Regions from separate parts of the Ectobacillus sp. OTK genome, predicted to be linked through region 1. Evidence: riboswitches for the same ligand, from Rfam matches in the RefSeq annotation. Region 1 holds a riboswitch; the other holds the start of a gene.
The links. A riboswitch is a leader RNA that binds a small molecule or an ion and turns the genes downstream of it on or off. The one in region 1 is predicted to bind cobalamin.
Positions count from the first base shown of each region.

Region 2: linked by a shared signal. The riboswitch ahead of bluB (5,6-dimethylbenzimidazole synthase) and the one ahead of AC6HZ4_RS15245 (DUF4430 domain-containing protein) in region 1 are both predicted to bind cobalamin.

Region 1 is NZ_AP048547.1:3,042,581-3,050,033, reverse strand. It holds gene AC6HZ4_RS15265 (hypothetical protein) at 1-233, shown strand, start outside; gene AC6HZ4_RS15260 (S-Ena type endospore appendage) at 352-699, opposite strand; gene AC6HZ4_RS15255 (S-Ena type endospore appendage) at 936-1,352, shown strand; gene rraA (ribonuclease E activity regulator RraA) at 1,537-2,019, shown strand; cobalamin riboswitch at 2,263-2,448, shown strand; gene AC6HZ4_RS15245 (DUF4430 domain-containing protein) at 2,583-4,346, shown strand; gene AC6HZ4_RS15240 (DUF4430 domain-containing protein) at 4,414-5,196, shown strand; gene AC6HZ4_RS15235 (energy-coupling factor transporter transmembrane component T) at 5,202-6,080, shown strand; gene AC6HZ4_RS15230 (ABC transporter ATP-binding protein) at 6,053-7,453, shown strand, end outside.
Region 2 is NZ_AP048547.1:2,122,260-2,129,712, reverse strand. It holds gene AC6HZ4_RS10315 (ABC transporter ATP-binding protein) at 1-279, opposite strand, end outside; gene AC6HZ4_RS10310 (ABC transporter ATP-binding protein) at 276-2,003, opposite strand; gene AC6HZ4_RS10305 (MarR family winged helix-turn-helix transcriptional regulator) at 1,997-2,485, opposite strand; gene blaOXA (class D beta-lactamase) at 2,810-3,613, opposite strand; cobalamin riboswitch at 3,899-4,044, shown strand; gene bluB (5,6-dimethylbenzimidazole synthase) at 4,237-4,878, shown strand; gene AC6HZ4_RS10290 (magnetosome magnetite crystal formation protein family) at 4,972-5,289, opposite strand; gene AC6HZ4_RS10285 (sensor histidine kinase) at 5,450-6,148, shown strand; gene AC6HZ4_RS10280 (YhgE/Pip family protein) at 6,243-7,453, opposite strand, start outside.

The DNA.
Region 1 (7,453 bases):
CGGTTCCAGCTAATACACCAACAGTTATCGTTAATGGTGATGGACGCAGAGTCTGGGTGCAAGGAGGAACATTTTATTTAGGTAACTCCAACGTTGATCCAGACAATGGTATTTTTCTTTCAGGTGGTAATGAATTTATAGATCTTGGAAATGTAGCTTTATTAGAAACCATTTATGCTTATTCCACTGCTGACACCACCATAACAGTTTTTTACTATACAACAGTATTCTAACTTCAATTCACATCAATAAAAGCAAAAAGGTATCTGTATAATCTAGATACCTTCTTGTGCATATTATACAAATATCTAAAAAATCTGCACAATTTGTTTAAGAATTTTAAATCCTAAACTATGCAAGAACACGTTTATATAGAATGATACTCCATTTTCCACTAGCCCCAGCAGGTACTGTAAGAGAAAAATCAGTAGGTTGATCAACTGATTGAGAATCTGAATTTCCAGAGGTAGCACTTAAAGCACCTACTGGAGTAGATGTCATTGTTGCAGTTACTGGTGTAGCTATTGGACTGGAGGCTGAATTGAAAATTTCAAAAGTACCTGAAAAATAAGCGCCAGCAGGAGCAGACCACACTGTTGTTGTAGTAGCTGCTGCCGTTGAGTTATTAAAATTACCACAAATACTTTCTTGAAAAATCTGAGCAGGAGGACACATACAGCAATCCCCATTATTACACATTATATATCTCTTCTCCTTTCGGATGTTTTTTACCGTTTATAGAAGTTTGTACAATATCATTAAATGCATATCGATATGCTTTGTTAATGACATTCGTATATATTTTGTAAGAAAAATGGATGTCTTTAAAAAAATGACGTAATTTACTAATAAAAAAGAGGGAAAATGGAACATGTCAAAGGTTTTGAAATATTTTGTAGTATGAACGTAATTGATGAGGAGGGAGGAATAAGTGAATGTGTGCCAAAAAGAAATGTAAACCAGATCCTTTTTGTTTCGCGCTTCCATATTCATTCCCTCCTCCGCTTCCTGCTCCTTGTCCTCCGTATCCTCCCGTAGGTGATGTTGTAAGCAATAGCTTCAGCGGGAATATTTTATTGAACGATCCGGTTACAACTTTAGAAATTTGGAAAGGGGAAATTTCCAGAAAAGCTACGGTAACGATATCTGTGTTTAATAGTTCCTTAAGCACTTCAGTTATCAAAGTTACCATTACTCGAAACGATGGAAGCCCTGTTGAATTTGCTGTTCCTTCTGGAAATACACTTTCCGCAACTGTCGAGAATGCCAAATCGGTTACTGTTTCAAGGGAAGGTATGGGTATTGTGGAGGGGGAATACTGTTTAGAAGTATGTTTTGCCGTTTCTCTTTAGTGAAATCGGTCTGTTTTTTACTCATAAATTTGGTCACATTTACGCTCTGATAATCTCTCATTCCCATCTTCTTTCTATAATTATATAACTATCCGAAAGGCTCTGTTACTTATAGGAGGGATTCGGCATAAGGGCTCGAATATGTTATTATATTCGAATTTCAAGACTGGGAAGGTGACGAAACGTGACAGCGAAAACAGCAGATTTGTGTGATGCATACAGCGAATACATACAGATATGTGAGCCGATATTCCGATCTTATGGAAAGAAGAAATCCTTTTATGGGCCCATTGCTACACTAAAAGTGTTAGATGATAATGTACTTGTAAAGAAAGCATTGGAAACTTTGCCGGCGGGTACGGTTCTTGTTGTAGACGGTGGAGGCTCCACGCGCTGTGCGCTTCTCGGTGACAATTTGGCGGCTATCGCAGCATCACGACAGCTTGCTGGTATTATTATCAATGGTTGTGTAAGGGACGTTGCCGATTTGAAAGAAATTGGGATTGGCATTTTTGCACTTGCAAGTATTCCAAAAAAAAGCAAAAAAGAAGGCAAGGGGGAAGAAAATACACCTCTGTCATTCGGAGGAGTTGAATGGTATCCGAACCATTATGCATATGCGGATGAAGATGGTGTAATCGTTTCTGATCGTCTTTTAGTTGGATAGAAGAATGAAAGATAAGAAGTAGATGCGGAGCACTGCAATGGCAGTGTTCTTTTTTAACTCAGGATATACTCTGTAATAGAAGATAATTTGAAAGATCATAGCATTAGCTCACTTATGAGAGTCGCTTGTTGTTTCCTAATAAAAGAGTTGTTTTCTAGATTGTCTTTGCAATCGGTAAAGCCTATTTTAAAAATGTAATCGACAAATATAAGAAAAGATAGTAAAATGAAGAGCGAAATTTCGAATATTGTGACGAGTTTAGGTCGTAATGCTTCTATCATTGCGTTAATAGGGAAAGTTTGGTGAAAATCCAACGCGGTCCCGCCACTGTAAGTGAAGAGATCTTTTGCTGCGTGCCGCCGTTTTCAGGAAGGCGCAAAAGGTCAGCGATACACGAGTCAGGAGACCTGCCTAAGCTTGAACGCCAATAAACCTACGAGGCATAGGGAGGTGTTGTGCGCGGCAAAAGTCTAACGATTGGCATTCTGCCGAGCATTGCTTACGCATGCCCTGTAGAGAGGGCCTTTTTTTATGATTTTTTTTACAAGAGGGAGACAAGGTACATGAGACAGTTAAAAAAATGGATGATCGTATCTCTTACAGCGATGCTGCTGGTTGCTTTATCGTTTGTGAATACGGTACATACGGTATTTGCGGAAGCGTCAAATACGATCACTCTTGCGGTGGTTGGAGATGCGGAGCGAAAAGTGATTTTATGTCCGAAGGAAGTGACGGTGCAGCCAGATGAAACCGCTTTGGATGTGTTAAAGAGAGAATTTCCAAACGGTATCGTTACGGAGCAGTCATCTTACGGAGAGATGTTGATGGGGATTGATGGTCTTCTTTCTGGGGCAGAGAGTCCAAATCCAAACAGCTACTGGTCTTTTGAGGTGAATGGAGAAGCTGCATCTGTCGGGGCTGATGCATACAAGGTACAGAGCGGTGATGTTGTTGCATTTCGTTATGTAACAGATTGGAATGTAGGATTAGGGGGGAAAACCCTCGAGGAAAGCATTGCGGAGCTTGGTGGATGCGAAGAGCAAAGTGAACCAACTCCTACAAATCCAGATGAACCTGGACAAACGGATCCAACGGACGGCACTCCAGATGAGCCGGGACAGACAGATCCAACGGACGGTACTGGACAAACTGATGAAGAGCCTGCACCTGTTTTCATGGAAAGTGTTAATAAGACAATTGATAGTGCAGTGCATTTTATGCTAAGCAGAGATCTGCAAAGTGACTGGGAAGTAATCGGGGTATTACAATCTGGAGCGAATGTTTCTGATGAAGCGAAAGCAGCTTACTTGAAATCGTTAGAAGATCGTGTGAATACAAGTGCACGACTGAACAATACGACACTTGCAAGAACAATTTTAGCAATTAATGCACTTGGAGCAGATCCTACTAATTTCGCAGGGCAAAACCTAGTTTCTAAGCTTTACAATGATGCGACAGTGGGTGCTATTAATTCGTATGTATCCGCGCTGCTTGCATTGGACAGCAGAGATTACGAGATTCCAAGCGATGCAAAATGGACGCGCGATGGATTAATTTCAGAGATTTTGAAGGAGCAGCACACTGATGGCGGTTGGTCGTTCGGCGGTGAAGCAGGCGATCCGGATATGACGGGTATGACGTTAACAGCGCTGGCTCCTTATAAAGATCGTGAGGAAGTAAAAACAGCAATTGACAATGCAGTAGCTCTATTAGAAAGGCTACAAACATCAAATGGCGGATACGAGTCTGATGGAGCAGAGGATGCTAACAGTGCAGCACAAGTATTAACAGGTTTATCTGCAGTTGGTGTGGATCCGGCTGGAAGCAAGTTTACGAAGGATGGCCATACTCTCGTTCAAAATCTACAATCCTTCCAATTGTCAGATGGAAGCTTTAAATGGAAAAGTACAGGTACAGAAAGCGATTCTATTGCATCAGAGCAAGCTTTGTATGCCTTTGTCCAATATAAATTTTATACAGAGGGAAAAGGCTCTATTTTCCATTGGACAGGCAAACCGGTTTCTGTCGATAATGGAAGCGGCGAAGATGCAGCTGGCCAGCCTGCAGATGACGTAGCAACTGAAAGCCCGAACACGAGAGAGGAAGCTGCAACGTCGACAGAAACTAACACGGCTACACAAGAAACTATTACGGTGTCGTCACCAACAACTACAACTGCAGAACCTGTATCAGCAGAATCGGCTTCGAAGAATCAGCAGCTGCCGGATACGGCTATGTTTGGAACAGAAACAGTTGTGACAACTGCGGCAGGCGCAGCGCTTATGGTTGCAGGCGTGATTCTTTGGAGAAGAAAAAGAGCCGCATAATTTTATAACTAACTTGATTAGGAGCAAGCATTTGCTCCTAATTGCTTTTAGAAAGGTGCGTGAATATATGAGGCATATAAAATGGTTTTTTTCTATTATAGCTGTGCTCATTCTTTTGACAGGCTGCTCTGAGAAGTCTGCAACAAGCGGAAAAGAGGAGAAGGAGACAGCTGTTGATGCTCCAGCTGCTACGGAACAAGCCCAAACAGAGGAAACTCAGCAGGCAGAGCAAGCTTCTGCAGGGACAACCGAGCAGCCGGCTGAGCAGTCTGAAGAAGGCAATTCGACAGAGAATACGAACAAAGCAGCTTCCTCAAATGCAACAGCTTCCTCAAATGCAGCGTCTTCTACAAACCAGACGCAGGAGAGTAGTAAACCAGCAGCATCTGCACAAACGGTTGTTTCTCAACCTCCCAAAGAGGCAGCAGCATCCCAATCTTCTCAAGTATCAGCAGCGCCAGCTCCAGCTGCTGCACCATCACCAGCTGCATCCCAACCACAGCAGGAGCAAAAGCCAGAAACAGCTGTGGTTACTCTTTCGATACGGGATAACCAAACAACAATCCTTTCCAAAACAACGGTTGAACTGCAGGAGGGGGATACAGTGTTTACTGTACTGGCGCGTACGATGAAGAAAAAGGGAATTCAAATGGAATATACGGGGTCTGGTCAGAGCGTGTATGTGCAGGGCATTAATAACTTGTACGAAATGGACCGCGGGCCGAAAAGCGGCTGGAGATATTATGTCAATGGAGCATTAGCTAATAAAAGCGCCGGTGTGTTTAAGTTAACTAAGGGTGATAAAGTAGAATGGCGATATACAGATGACTACACAAAGGGCGGTCAGTGATAGCGATGAAGTCAGCTTTCTCCTCTGTGCATCCAATTGTCAGTCTTCTGTATTTTATAGGAGTTGCTGTTATGAGCATGACGCTTCTTCATCCCGTGTTTCTAGCTACTTCGGTTTGCTTACTGCTGCTTTTAAACGTACTGCAGGGCAGCAGTGTACTCATGAAAAAAATGATCATGGCATCAATCGGCATGGCAGTCATTGTGGCAGCAGCTAACCCGTTGTTTACGCATCGGGGGAGCACCATGCTGTTTTATTTGTTTGATAATCCGGTGACACTTGAAGCGGTTGTGTATGGCATTACGATGGCGCTTTCGTTTTTAACGATTTCCTTCGCGTTCATTTCATACAATGCGACGATTTCAAGCCATAAGTTTCTCTACTTATTTTCACGTATTTCCCCGAAGGCAGCGCTTTTAACGATGATTGCGATTCGATTTGTTCCTTTGTTTTTAAGTAGGCTGTCTCATATTACGCTCGTTCAAAAAACGAAAGGCGTACAAGTCGAAACGGGTTCGCTTCGAAACAGAGCACAAAATGGAATAAAACTATTGTCCGTGCTGCTTGTTTGTTCGTTGGAGGAAGCGCTGCAAACAGCTGATTCTATGCAGGCGCGCGGCTTTGGCACAACAAAACGAAGCACGTACATTCGGTATCGTATGACCCGAAGGGATTGGATGCTGCTTTCGGTCTTAACCGTTCTCCTGCTTGTATGTCTTGCAGGAACGATATTCGGGGCCGGAGTTTTATTGATTTATCCAAAAGTGGAGACGCTTGCTTTTCAAACGACAGACGGCGTGTTATATGCCGCCTTTTGTTTGTATATAAGCGTTCCTATTATAATAGAAGGAAGGGAGTGGGCATGGTGGCATATGCAGAAATAAAGCAGCTTTCTTTTCAATATGCAAATGAAGAACGCCTGGCCTTATCCTCTGTATCGTTAGCAGTTGAGCAAGGGGAGTTTGTTGTATTGGCTGGTCGATCCGGCTGTGGTAAAACAACACTGCTAAAGCATTTCAAAAAGGAATTGCAGCCTATTGGTATGCGGACTGGAGCGGTGTTTTACAACCAAATGCAATTAGCAGATGTACCGAATATAACATCTGCACAGGAAATTGGGATGGTATTCCAAAACCCGGAAAATCAGCTTGTAATGGATACAGTAATACAAGAGCTCGCATTTTCGCTTGAGAACGTAGGCTGTAGTGCGGCTGTGATTCAAAAGCGGATTGCGGAGCTTATTAGCTTTCTTGGTTTTCAGGATTTGCTGCATCGATCTGTCCATACGCTGTCAGGAGGACAAAAACAGCTTGTGAATTTAGCTGCTGTTCTTATTTTGCAGCCGAAGCTGCTTTTGTTAGATGAACCGACAGCCCAGCTTGATCCGATTGCGGCGAAGGAATTTTTAACATTGCTGAAACGTATTCACGAGGAGCTCGGCATGACGATTATTGTCAGTGAGCATCGTTTGGATGATGTACTTCCCCTAGCGGACCGTCTTGTGTTTATGGACGGAGGAAGCATCATTTGCAAGGGAGCTCCAAAGGAAGTAGTGGCGCAGCTATGGGCACAAGAACCATTTCGTTTGTATATCCCGCAAATCCCGCGTTTGTTTTTGGAATGGGGGAGCGAATCTGTTCCATTTACCGTACGCGAGGGTCAAAAGATTCTTCCGCTTCTCGAGAAGGCTTCACATTCGTTTCAGGAAGCTAACCATCGACAAGGGAAAGAATTGCTTCGGGCACAATCAATAACGTTTCAGTATGAAAAAAATGGAGTGTGCATTTTGGAGGATTTGTCCTTTTCTGTTCAGCAGGGTGAATGGACTGCTCTTGTCGGGAAAAATGGTACAGGGAAATCCACGCTTTTAACAGTGCTGGCAGGATTGCAAAAGTGCAGAAGAGGGAAAGTATTCTTTGATGGCGAACGTATTGATAAGATTCCCCCAGCAGAGCGATACGCGCAGATCGGTTATGTTTCACAGCAACCCTACTACCATTTTACACATGATACTGTTTGGGAGGAGCTATATAGCCGTGCTCAGGAATTAGGCTATGAACAGCCTGAAAAAGCGGCCGGGGAAATGATGGAGCGCTTTTCTCTCTCGTTTCTAAGAGACCGTCATCCGCACGATTGCAGCGGCGGGGAACAGCAGCTTATTGCTATTTGTACAGTACTTCTTTCTAAGCCGCGCTTGCTTCTTTTAGATGAACCGACAAAAGGGCTCGATCCTGAAAAGAAAGAGCAGCTTGGAAGA
Region 2 (7,453 bases), 920 kb from region 1:
TTTCCATTTCATCATAGCGCCTTCAAATAATTTTGTCGTGACATTTCCCATAAGCTTCGGACCAACAATTAAAAAAATCGTGCTAAGGATCGCCGTGAGGAATACGACTATCAAGTGCAGCTGCCGCGGCCTCAAATATGTAAGCAAGCGGCGAAGCGTTCCTTTAAAATCTTTGACTTTAGCGCCTTGCACCATCATATTGCCGCCGGGTCCAAAGCCTGGCCTAAAACCGCCGCCCGGATGGCCGCCTGGGCGCGGATGTTTGTCTGACGTACTCATGCGCTTTCCTCCTCTGACAATTGGGATGCAACGATTTCACGATATACCGCACATCGTTCGAGCAATTGTTCATGTGTGCCGATATCTTCTATTTCGCCTTCATCTAACACGATAATTTGATCGGCATGTAGTACAGTGCTTACACGCTGGGCAACAATTAATACTGTCGCATCAGCTGTTTCCGTCTTTAAGGCGCTGCGCAGTTTTGCGTCCGTTTTAAAATCAAGCGCTGAAAAGCTGTCATCAAAAATGTATAGCTTCGACTTGCGAACAAGGGCCCGTGCAATCGACAAACGCTGCTTTTGACCTCCTGAGAGGTTTGTGCCGCCCTGCGCAATAATAGATTCATAGCCAGCCTCCATTTGTTCAATAAAACCGGCGGCCTGTGCAATTTGCGCAGCATGCGCAATTTCCTCGTCTGTTGCATCCTCCTTGCCGTAGCGAATATTTTCACGAATGCTTCCTGAAAATAGCACTGCTTTTTGCGGAACAAAACCAATTTTAGATCGCAGCTCCGACTGCTTCATTTGCTGGATATTCACACCGCCTATACGAATCTCCCCTGCGTCAATATCATAAAAACGCGGAATTAAGTTCACAAGCGTGGACTTACCAGCCCCTGTCCCGCCGATAATAGCCGTTACTTGGCCAGGCTTTGCGCAAAATGAAATATCTGATAACGCCGGCATTTGTGCACCAGGGTAGCGGAATGTAACGCGGTCAAATTCGAGATCACCTCGGTTTTCATCAACTGTTGTTGTAACATCTGCATCGACAATACTCGGCTCCATTTCAAGCACTTCGTTGATGCGTGCTGCTGATGCGGCAGCGCGAGGCACCATCACAAACATCATCGAAGCCATAATGAGCGCGAACATAATTTGGATCACATACTGCATAAACGCCATTAAATCGCCAACCTGCATATTGCCGGTATCAATGCGGAGCCCGCCAAACCAGAGAATGGCGACCGTTGTTAAATTGAAAATTAACATCATTGCCGGCATCATAAATGCCATAATTTTATTAACTCGAATGGAAACACTCATGAAATCATAATTTGCTTTTTCAAAACGCTTTTGCTCGTACGGATCGCGATTAAAGGCTCGCACAACCCGAACTCCCATTAGGCCTTCACGCAGAATTAAATTGAGTACATCAAGCTTGGTTTGCATCACTTTAAAAAGCGGGAGCCCTTTGTACATAACGGAGAAAATCGTCAGAGCCAAAATCGGGATAATCGCTACAATAACAAGCGACAGCTTTGCATCCTTTGTTACCGCCATAATCACTCCGCCAATAAACATAATCGGTGCACTGAGCACCATCCGCATGAGCATGACAAGCACTTGCTGAACTTGCGTAATATCATTGGTCGTTCGGGTAATAAGAGAAGCAGTTCCCACCTGATCAAACTCCTGAAGTGAAAATTCCTCAACACGTGAAAAAACTCGCTTGCGCAGCTGTTTGCCGAACCCCATTGCAGCTTTCGAAGAGAAATAGCTGGCAAACACGGAACAAACCGCTCCAACAGCCGCAATAAGAAGCATAAAGGCGCCAATTTTTAAAATATAGTTCGTATCTCCTTTTACAACACCGGTATCAATAATATCTGACATTAATGTCGGCAAATAGAGGTCAGACATGGACTGGATAAAGACGAGCACAAGTACTCCCGCAATCATCCCGGCAAACGGCTGTAAATGACGAAATAGTTTTAACAACGGTTATCCTCTCCGTTCTCTATCGTTTCTGCTTCTGTCATCAGCTCATACATTCGCTGATGGATTCCTAATAATGTGCTGATGGATTCCTCTGGCAATTGCGATAGGACACCCATCATTTTTTGATATACTCCACTTGGATCGTCATACATCAGTTGGATTTGCCTCATGCCGGCCTCTGTTAACTCAAGCTGTACCTCACGGCGATTTTCTTCGGGGATGCTCCGTTTCAAAAAGCCCAGTGTCACTAATCCATCGATACTTGCACTCAGCGTGCTTTTCGGAAACAGCAGCCGCTCACCTAGATGCTTTTGCGAAATCACTTGCGAGGGAAGAATGGTTTGCAAAATCAAAAACTGCGGCATGCTTAGGCCGCTGTTTTTGATGCTCGCCTGCCCCCATCGCCCAAAACGCCGTTGAATCCTCCAAAAGGATCGCAGCACTTTAATGGTTTGCTCTAATTGCGGGTTATTCTGGCTCATAATGTCCCCCCTTCGTGTTCGTTTTTAAACTGTTCTAAAACGGAAAATTAACTTTATTGACTAATTATATATCTGTTATCCAAAATATGTAAAGCGAGAAATAACGACAATATATTTTGACTGTTTGCCTTTCCAGCATTCCTGCAGTTCCAGGAAAATACAGATTTAAAACGATAAGGAAATCTAAATAAGAAACAGCCAAATTTCCGGCTTACAGCACTGAGAAATTTGGCTTTAGTTACTTCAATAAACGCAATCAATGACTATGGAAAAACATTATAATAGACCAGACCCCAAAATATTCAAACTAGATGTCCTAGGATTCTATTTCCCCGCTTCGATAATGTCCATCTGCTTTAATGTTTCAAGTGTAATATTTTTTGCTTGCGTTCCAGTGCCGTTGATATTCACAGCAAACACCCAGGTATCCTTTTTTGTATCAACGAAACCAACATACCATCCCAGCCCAAGATCCGAAAGCCTTGTCCCGGTTTTTCCATGAAGCGTGTAGCCATCCTTTTCATCCTGTATCATCATCCGTTTAACCGTTTTTTGATGTTTTTCTTCAAACGGAAGCTCTTCCTTGACTAATCTTTCCATAAAGTTTATTTGCTCAAGCGCTGAAATTTTCAGGCTGCTGTCCAGCCAAAATGAATCGATTCCGCCCGTTATATCTTGATTCCCATATTCTAGTATTCTAACATTCTCTTGCATTCTTGTTTCTCCAATGTCCCTTGCCATATCCTGATAAAACCAAATAGCAGACTCCCTCATAGCAGAAGCTAATGAGTGATCACGGTTCCAGCTTTCGAACTCTCTTACCACTCCATCCCAGCGTTTGACTTCATACTCATCTCTTACAGCTGCTGTTTGCAGCCCAATTAAGGCATTCGGTACTTTAAAGGTAGATTCGGGAGTGAACCTTTTGGAGCTTCTCTCTTTGTTATACACATAAACTTTATCCTTTTTGAGATTTTTGAGCACCATCGTGCCCTCTTTTCCGTTAAAAAGCTCTTCAATTTTCAGTTCCTTTGTTTGCTCCTGTTCTGCTTCTGTGACCGGGGTCGTTCCTATGAAAGCTAGCACAACTAAGAATAATAAAGTGACAGCAGCCTTAACACTCTTCATTTTTACAGCCTCCCTATTAAAAACATAATCTTCATAAATAGTAATTATTTTACATTCTGTATTATACATTGCAAACCTTTGAATGGATAGATTTCCCTTCTATATAGTCTTAATATTCAATTATTTTTACATGCATTTTAGCACTAGCCTGCAGTGTTCGTTTAAATTATTGCACTACACGGCATACCTTGTCTGAAGCACATTCACCGCCCCGCCTAAAGCTGTCACTTTTAAAGAAGGGGATTCTTTGCATTTTTGATAGAATGAAATGAATAAAAATATAAAAGCACTCAAGACAGAATATGTTACGATATATAATAGGGAAGCTGGCGGAAATCCAACATAGTCCCCGCTGCTGGGAATATTGAAATAGAGTTGCCCGGAAAGGAAGACAACCGGGCAAGGAGATCTGATAATTCCAATTTCTTCGGCAGGAAGAAAGGGATTTTATAAGCATGCTGATAGAATTTCATGCATTCTATCAGTATGCTTATTCGAAAACCTTAGCTCCAATCGTTAAGGTTTTTTGTATTACATAATCCTTTTATGTAAGAAAAGCACATAAGCTAATATAAGAAGCTTGTACATTGAAAAATAAAACAAGATTAGGTGGTGTTTATACTTTGTTTACTCATGAAGAAAGAGATGCGATTTATAAAGTAATAGAAACAAGAAGAGATATTCGAAGCTTTCTCCCTGACGCGGTACCGCAAGAAGCAGTAGCACGTATATTAGAAGCTGCGCATCATGCACCTTCTGTTGGATTTATGCAGCCTTGGAATTTTATTTTAATTGAATCAGATGAAATAAAAAACCGCTTAGCTTGGGCTGCAGATAAAGAAAGGCGGGCGCTCGCGATCCATTATGAACAAGATGAGCGGGCAGCAAAATTTTTAAACCTTAAGATTGAGGGAATGAAAGAGGCTCCTTTAACGATCTGTGTTACATGCGATCCTTCTCGGGGCGGCTCACATGTACTCGGCCGCAATTCGATTCCCGAAACCGACATCATGTCAACCGCTTGCGCTATTCAAAATATGTGGCTGGCAGCCTGCGCTGAAGGATTGGCAATGGGCTGGGTGAGCTTTTATAAAAAGTCAGATATTCGGGATATTTTAGAAATTCCCCCTCATATTGATCCAGTAGCCTTAGTTTCCATCGGATATACAGACACATACCCTACAGCCCCTATTTTAGAAACAGCGAACTGGGAGAAAAGACGGGCATTAGAAAAGCTGATATTTCATGAAAAATGGGGACAGTAAAGCACGAAAAGCGGATACGGTTCCAAAAGTTATACTTTCTTATATTCTCAAGAAAAAATCGGGTATCTCAAGGCTGGAGATACCCGATTTCTTCTATTTGTATGATGCAAACCAAGAGCCAATAATCGGATAGCGGAATGGACGGTCATCCAGCGCACGGATGATGCCGATAATCGGAGCAATTAACGCCATGAGTCCGAACACGATAAGAAACGGTATGCCAATCAATATCCATGAGAAGAATATCGAAATCGAAATTAAGACACCGATGACAAGATGAAAGACCAATGCCTGCAGCGACAAGCTTTTCACCTCTCGATTTGATGTGAGAAAATATACGATAATGGGAACTAACACAGGTGCAAACCACGTACTCGCATGAACAAGGATCTTAAGTCCCTTCTGTTCCATTTGTAATGAACTCCTTTTTGTTTATATTTTGTTATACTGTATTGCCATTATACACCAGTTCACATCTCAAGTTCATAAGACCTAAGACTGATTTTTCGTCAATCACTGGGTGATTTTCCCCTCTCTTTCTGTCCAAACTAAAATGCAATCAGAACTGGATTTGTACAAGCAAAAACTAGATTTTGTGCATGTCGTATCTCACGAAGTGCGGAATCCGCTTACTGTAATTAAAGCATACTGCTCCATAATGTTGGATCAGGAAATGGATTCGAGTGAAGAGAATCTCAGTAAAATTAGAGATATAAGGGATTATGTAGATGTGATTGACAATGAAATGAATCATATTATTCATACAGAGCAAATGCTTTCCAATGATTTTCTTTGGAAAAAAGAAATTATTAAGCCGTTACCTGTGATTCGAGAGGTCAGTGAATGTATGACTATTAAAGCACGTACACAAAATCTCAAACTTCAACATACCTTGGACTTAAACGGCAGTGAAAAGACGTATACGAATAAGATCGGTTTAAAACTGATTTTATCGAACCTCTTGAGCAATGCCATTAAATACAGTTATGAACAATCAATTGTTACACTTTCTGTTTTAGCTGCTCAAGATAAGATTATCATCAAGGTGAAAGACCAAGGGATAGGAATGACTGAAGAACAAAAAAAGCAGCTATTTAAAAAATACGGGAAATTCAATCCTCATAAGAAAGGTTTAGGAATAGGTCTTTACATGGTAAAGGAACTTGTGGATCATTTTGAAGGATTCATTTGGATAGATAGCCGGCTCGGTGAAGGAACAGAGGCTATAATGGAATTACCATTTATCAATGATTCCATCCAGAAGGTCTAGTAATGTCATAAATCCCTTTAAGTACAAAAAAGAAGCTGATCTAAAAGTACCGTTACATAACTTTTAGATCAGCCCCTTTTGCTTCGTCATCAGATTAATGATGCTCTGCAGGCGTCTTTGCATGCTGAATATGACTTGTAATCCAAGCGATTCCAGCAGCACAAACGAGATATCCTAACAAAATCCAAACTTGCGTTTGCAGCTGCTCCCAATCCCCTAACGAAATTACATCCTGCAATCCGCGCAGTGAATGCGCCATTGGAAGGGATTGTCCGATTGTCCGAAGCAGCGGCGTGCTTAATTCTCCTGGGAATGTTCCTCCGCATGTAGCCAATTGAAGAACTAGCAATGTGACCGCCGCAAATTTGCCGACAATTCCAAATACCGTTACGAGCATGAAAATAAATGTCATAAACGTAAAGGAAATGATTACACTTGATAGAATGAACATCGGTACGCTTGCCACATGCAAGTCAAAGCCGAACAAAACAACCATATCGACAATCAATGCTTGGATGAGCCCGACTGCGTAAACTAAGCCCAATTTATTCACAAAATGGACAGTTCCGTTCACCTGAAGATCTTGTCTTCTTCCAAGCGGAAGAATATTGGATGCCATAATTCCGCCTACGTAAAATGCCAAGGAAAGGAAATACGGCGCAATTCCAACACCGTAATTCGGTACATCGGAAACATTTGATTTTACGAGCTGCACAGGTTCTGAGAACATCGATGTTAAGGAGTCATCATTATGAAGCTGAGACGTTTTCTGAGCTGCATCACTTAATTTCATTGCCAGCTCCGTTGAACCATCTGTCAGCTGGCTGAGTCCATCGTTCAATTTCCCCGCTCCACTACTTAACTGATTGCCGCCGTTTTCAAGCTCCGCAATGCCGGCATGCAAGGATGAGAATCCTTCACTCCACTTCGTAAAGCCATCCGATAATTGCGTTGTTCCATCAGACAGTTGCTTCGCTCCGTTGGCCGCTTCGTTCATCTTGCTGCCGAATTGCTGCATGCCAGCTTCAATACGCGCTTGCCCTTCAGCTATTTCCTTTGCCCCTTGCGCAAGCTGAGCTTGACCGCTGCTTAATTTACTTGTCGCATCGGCCAGCCCATTGGAAATGGAAACAATTTTCTGAAGCTCGGCATCCTGCTGAGCCTCTGGATGCTCCTTCATGTATTTCTCCAGCTGTTCCTTTAACATGCTCGCCGCACTAGCAGCCTGAACCTGTCCCTCAGCCAGCTTCGCATTTCCATCAGACCATGTTTTCGTTCCTTGCGTTAATTGATTCATTCCTGCTT